DNA from 2 places in the Clostridium saccharoperbutylacetonicum N1-4(HMT) genome. Region 2 is predicted to be linked to the other one. Evidence: riboswitches for the same ligand, from Rfam matches in the RefSeq annotation. Region 2 holds a riboswitch; the other holds the start of a gene.
What was found. A riboswitch is a leader RNA that binds a small molecule or an ion and turns the genes downstream of it on or off. The one in region 2 is predicted to bind glycine.
Positions count from the first base shown of each region.

Region 1 (3,438 bases), 1.4 Mb from region 2:
TGATATACTTTCAAGAGAACAAAGACAAGCGGGTTTTTCACTTCAATATCTTTCAATAAATGCTGGAGTTGCTGTAGGACCTATTATTGCTGGATTTCTATTTAATAACTTCTTACCTATGTTGTTTATAGGAGATGCTATAACATCTTTTATAGCAGTGTTTTTAATATGGAAAAATATTAAGGAAACATATTCCGTAAATTCTAAAACTAAAGTTGAAAGTAAGGATGAAAAAATAGAAAAAGGAAATACAGTTCAAATGCTTATAAAAAGACCTCAACTAAGTATGTTTTTTATTTTAAACATAGTATACAATTTTATTTATGCACAACATGAATTTGCATTACCACTAACCTTAAATATAGAATTTAACAATGAAGGGGCTAAATATTTTGGCTATCTTATGAGTATAAATGCTGTTACTGTTGTAGTTTTTACTGTTTTTGTAGGGTACATAACTAAAAAAAATCATCAATTAACAAATATGGCTCTTACTGGAATACTTTATGCTGTAGGTTTTGGAATGATAGGCTATATAGATAGTTTTGGTTTCTTTATAATATCAACAATAATATGGACTGGAGGGGAAATTTTAAGTTCTATTAGCTCTGGAGTATATGTAGCTAATAATAGTCCTAGTAATTATAGAGCGAGATTAAATGCAATAACAACACTTGGAATGTTTTTGGGCTCAGCACTAAGCACCTCATTTTCTGGCGCTTATATCCAAATTTATAACTGTAAGTCATTATGGGGATTAACTTTCTTTATGTCATTAATTGCAGCTGGATTAATGTTTTGCTTGAAAATATACACATATAAAAAAAGCAGCTATGCTGCAACCAAGATCATTTAATAAAAAAAGCAGCTATGCTGCAACCAAGATCATTTAATAAAAAAAGCAGCTATGCACATCTGAAAAGAGTGGCTTTGCCACAATACGCACCTATAAAAAGAGTGGCTATGCCACAATACGGATCTTATAAAGGGAGTTGCTATGCCACTATAAATAACTTTCCTGCAACCAAGAACTAAATCTTTTTTAGATTCTCACTTTTCCCTTCAAGATTTCTTGATGTGAGAGGCAATATCCTTAATAAGAACTTATATAACTAAAACTTGTTAACTAGTGCTTTGTAAATTTTATAATCGCCTAAAGTTAACAAGTCTTTTATATAAATGATAACTTGTACATCTTAATTAATGACAGGAAGATTAATTTTTTTCATATAGCAGACCATTCTAACTGAAAATATTGTTATTAATGATAAATGTTGAGCTGTATGTGCACCTAGTATAGGATAAAAAAACCAAAGTAACAGTGAACCAACAATACCTGCAACACAATAAATATCTGTTTTAAATATTTCTGGTTTTCTATTTGTAATAATATCACGAAGCATTCCACCACCAACACCGGTTATACTAGCAGCAAATAAAAATAACATCAAATTATATCCACTTTCTATAGCTTTAAGGCCAGAAGAGACAAAAAAAGCAGAAAGTCCAATTGCATCAACTACTACAAACAAAGTATTATATTTTAATTTTCCTCGAAGAAGAATTGGAATTGTTGCTCCTAGGATGATAAAAGGGATAGTTTTATAGTTAGAAAAGAATGCTGGAATTCCAACATTTGTGACAATATCACGAAGAACTCCACCTCCCATAGCGGTAACAGTAGCTAAAATATAAATACCAAATAAATCAAATTTTTCTTCTATTGCTACATAAGCACCAGAAGCTGCAAAAGCAAAAATTCCTAGATATTCTAATAGGGCAATATCATACATGAAAAATACTCCTTTCAAGTTACAGTTTACAGTTTTGGTAAGAAATGCACCACATTTCTCTCAATTGTTTATTTTTTCCTTAGTTATCATTTATCTTTGATAACTATTGATTTCATCAGTTTCTCAAATTTCTGAAATACTATACTTTCGTAGACATAAAAAAGAGACGAATTGCGTAAACAATTCGCCTCTGTTATGGTACCTGAAAGATTCTCTTTAAGAGCAAGTTTATAATAATTAATTATAATTAATGCTAAATTAAAAGATTGCTTCTTGGGTGTCATAAGACTTTCCAGAGTTTCGTCAGAATTCGGTCCTTTTGCCTGAGAGTTTGTTGCGGCTTCACCTTCGGCGCTGCTATATGGCACTATCAAATAAATAACAAGTCCTCTTGCTAGCCTATTTTCATGTGTCTAAAGCAATTTTTTCTTTAAAATGCTTTATTTGCAGTCTCTCCCAAATTCGTCATACGAGCACTATAAATTTCTAGATAAATTATAAATTAGTTTTAATAGCATGTCAATAAAATTGATTAAAAGTTAGTTTATAAATAGTAGAGTGTTTTACTTATATCAAGTACGGGCATAAAAGTATTTTATGGTAAAATAGAATAATGATGTTATATGAATTGTATTATAATATAATTTATAATTTAAAGTATAAGGGAGATCATTAATATGAAAATCGGTAGATTTGTTGAACATAATAATTTAACAATTGATACAGTGAGACATTATATGGATATGAGCCTAATAATACCAGAAAAAAAGGGCGGACAATACGATTTTGATAATAATTGTCAAAAAGATTTAGAAGAAGTTTTGGCTTATAAAGGGATGGGATTTTCCTTAAGTGAAATAAAAACAATATTTATGTTTAAGAGATTAGCTAAATTTACTGAATATCAAGAAAATGAATATTTTAAAGAACTTTTTATAAATAAACATAATCAATTGGAGCAGCAGTTAATTGAAATTGGTGAAATGAAGGAAAGACTAGAATCCAAACTAAAAGAACTTTCAGAAAAGAAAATGAATAATGAATCGATTATTGGTGTGGATATTAGGGCCTTGGATATTTTAAAATGCTTAAAATGCGGAAATGATTTAGAACTGTTTGAAGGAAAGGTTTCAAAAAATCAAATTATAAACGGAAAATTGAAATGTTGCTGCGGTGAAGAATACTTAATTGAAGATGGTATTTTAAAAATTACTTGTATAAACGAAAAACATACAAGTGATTTTGACAGGAATTATATAAATGATTATATCAAAGTTACTGATTCAGAATACTTGGATAATGTTTATAGAGGAATAGAATGGATTAACAAAAAAGTAGATTTTGAGAATCTCAAGAACAAAGTAATTCTAGAGTTAGGATCAGGAATTGGATTTTTCTTAAGAAATATTTATGAATGCTTGCCTGATGATTCAATATATATTGCTGTAGACAATGATATAAATAGACATAAATTTCTAAAGAATATATTAGCAGCTACTAATTGTAGAAAAAACATATTGTTTATTTGTTCTGATTTTCAGAAGCTTCCTATAAAAGAAAAATCTATTGAAGTACTTATAGATATTTCAGGAACAAGCAATTACAGTTTTGACAATGAAGAGTTTCTACTTAAATTAATTGACAA
Region 1 covers NC_020291.1:3,851,784-3,855,221, reverse strand. Annotated here, with positions in the region: gene CSPA_RS17315 (MFS transporter) at 1-856, shown strand, start outside; gene CSPA_RS17310 (trimeric intracellular cation channel family protein) at 1,197-1,793, opposite strand; glycine riboswitch at 2,095-2,262, opposite strand; gene CSPA_RS17300 (MerR family transcriptional regulator) at 2,471-3,438, shown strand, end outside.
Region 1: it holds a riboswitch for glycine, as region 2 does, so the genes downstream of both, CSPA_RS17310 (trimeric intracellular cation channel family protein) here and CSPA_RS23235 (amino acid permease) in region 2, are expected to answer to the same signal.

Region 2 (3,438 bases):
TAAGTTGAATTATTAATTTGTTTATCTATAATTTGCCATTGAGTTGAACATTGATAATTAGAATATATTATGCTTCTATTTATATTTGTTTTGACATAACTACTTCTTCATTTTTCTTTTTTGATTTAGCTACATTATATATTAATGCAAGCATTATAAACCATGCGGGCGTTACAAATAATGCTACGCGCGTTTCATTATTAAGTGCTAATGTAACAAGGACAAAAGCAAAAAATACTAAAATTATATAGTTAATAACTGGATAAAACGGCATTTTAAATTTATTCTTAGCTGCAAGTTCAGGTTTAGTTTTGCGATATTTAATATGGCAAATCACGATAATTGCCCAAATAAATATAAAACAAAATGTTGATATACTTGTTATTAATACAAACACGCCTTCAGGCATAATATAATTCAAAACAACTGAAATTAAAATAACAATTGCAGAAAATACTGTAGCATTAGAAGGTACTTGAGTAGAAGTTAATTTTTTCATAGATTCAGGAGCATTCCCTTCTTTAGCAAGAGAGTATACCATTCTGCTTGTACTAAAAATTCCACTGTTACATGCAGAAGCTGCTGAAGTTAATACAACAAAATTTACAATACTTGCTGCTGCTGCTATTCCTACTGCTGAAAACACTTGTACAAATGGACTTTTTTCTGGATTGATTGAATTCCAAGGGTATATGCTCATAATAACAAAAAGTGCTCCAACATAGAAAATAATTATTCTAATTGGAATATTGTTAATAGCTTTAGGAATAACACGTTCTGGGTCTTCAGTTTCTCCAGCTGTTAAACCAACTAATTCTATTCCAGTAAAAGCAAATACCACCATTTGAAATGAAAGTATAAATCCATTTATTCCATTTGGAAACAAGCCTCCATTACTCCAAAGATTTGCAAAGCTTGATGCACCAGCATCTGTAGAAAAGCCCTTAATAATCATAAAGGTACCAATTACAATTAATGCTAAAATTGCAATAACTTTAATTAGTGCAAACCAAAATTCCATTTCACCAAATAATTTTACAGCTGTAAGATTCATAATTAATAATATTACAAGAATCATAAGACTTGGAACCCATTGTGCCACATTTGGAAACCAATATTGTATATAAAGTCCAGCAGCTGTTACATCTGCCATAGCGAGTGAAATCCAACAGAACCAATAAGTCCATCCTGTAATAAAGGCTGCTCTTTCACCTAAATAATCATATACAAAGTCAACAAAAGAATGGTAATTTAAATTAGAAAGTAGCAATTCCCCAAGGGCACGCATAACAAAGAAACAAATTATTCCAGTTATCATATAAGCAAATAAAATAGATGGTCCAGCTAAGTGAATGGACCTTCCAGAACCAAGAAAAAGTCCTGTTCCTATTGCTCCACCGATTGCAAGTAGTTGCACGTGACGATTTTTAAGACCTCTTGATAAATTTTGATTGTTTGATTTTGATTGTTCCATTTTATCCCTCCATCTTAGTTAAAAGGCTGTTATTTTATAATGCCTTTTCCTATAAGTATTTTGTGGTTGGAGATACAAATGGGAATAGATAAGATCTAAATGAAGCAATAATACTATTAAATAGTTATCTATAAAATAATAATATATCACTTTGATAAGATATGTATCTGTCCCCTGTCCTTTTACCTGAGAGTTTCACCATATGATTTCTCATATAACTTGCTCCTTCGGTGCTCTATTTCGAGTCTCTCCAAGGGTTCATCCAATAACGGTCATCTCTAACTTAATAGGTACCTGAAAGATTTACTTCTTCGGTGAACAGCATTGCCATTACTCTCCCGCTATCTTCATCTGAACTTTTTTAAATTTTATAAATAAAATATTAAATTTTACTGTTATATATTAATATATTTTCATCAAACTTGCAATATTTTTTTCATTTTAATTAGAATTAAAATATATTTTTATCACAATTCCAAATTAACCATGAATTGTATAAAAAAATAGTAGATGATCCTATTTTTTCATCAAACCACCTACTATATTATGTATATTATTAAATTTTTTAATTTAATAATAACATGAACCACTACACTTATTACAAAATAGTTTATCTTTCATTTTTTCTTCAAAAGCTTCACACTCTTCAAGATCTTCAAGTATGCTTAATGCTTTTCTTAAATCTTCCACATCTCTTTTCATATTATCAACAGAATTCCCTCTTCCAACAACTTTTAAATGTGTAACACCAGCAATTTTCATTTTTTGTAAAGAACATAATCCACAACCAGTACCACCAAGTACATCTGAATCTTCCATTTCATCTACTATGTCATAATCACTTTCCATATAAGCTTCAAGTTTTTGATCAACTTCCTTAAAATTATTAGCAAATTTATTTTCTTTAGTTAACTTATATGGCATTTTGCATAAATGAATCATCTCATCACAATGTAGAGAGTTGCAAAAAGCTCCTGTATAATGACATCTCTCATTTAAAATAAATGCCTCATACTCAATATTTTTATCTTTATTATCTTCTATACATGCTTTCATATCTTCAATGGAATTTTTCCTATGAAATATATAACGTGATATATCAAATTTATTAAAAAAATCAACAGAAAGACGATTAAGTTCAACACATTCCCCACTTAAATGAATTGAACATTTTATCCCGTTTTCTTTTAAATATAATATAAGTGCAAGGTCTGCTATAATAAACTCATAGAATCCAATATCTATCAAAGCTTTTATCATTTTAGCTATCATTTCATATTGTTCTTCTAGGTAATACAAATAATTAAATGTTATATTTACTGGAACTTTGTATCTATCCATCATTTTTTTAAGTATTTTCATATCCTCAAAAGAATTTATTTGAACATTATAGTAAAGTACTTCTCTCCTATTTAAAGGAAATAAACTACCATATTTTTTATTCCACTCGTATGGAACATATCCACAAAATACTTCATCCACTCCTGCTTTTACCAAAGTTAAATAATCGTCAATACATCCTAAGCCTGCTACTATCTTCATTAGCTTTTCCTCTTATCTTCATATAAAATTTAAAACAATTCTATCTATGCCACTGCTAACATAATATTCTAATTCCTTTGGATTTTTAAGCAAAGTGTCATCAAAAGCAAACAAGGAATTATACCTTCCAACCATATTTAAATGCTTTGGATAAGCAAATATATAATCTTTACAATATTTTTCACAGCTAGTAATAAGTTTCTGCTTTCCTCTATCCATGGTTGTACATTTAGCATATAGCGGACAATATTGTGAGGTATTTGTTTGGTAAAAAGGAATATGAATGCTATGTTTTCCTTCTGCAATTGATATTCTATAACCACAATTTTCATATTCATATCGTTCTATGTTACAATCTTTCAAAAATTTATTAAAGAGCGCACTATTAAGATTGTTTTTCGCCATAAGTTCCTTATTTTCAG
Region 2 covers NC_020291.1:5,240,165-5,243,602, forward strand. Annotated here, with positions in the region: gene CSPA_RS23235 (amino acid permease) at 80-1,474, opposite strand; glycine riboswitch at 1,639-1,738, opposite strand; gene CSPA_RS23240 (U32 family peptidase) at 2,045-3,016, opposite strand; gene CSPA_RS23245 (hypothetical protein) at 3,035-3,438, opposite strand, start outside.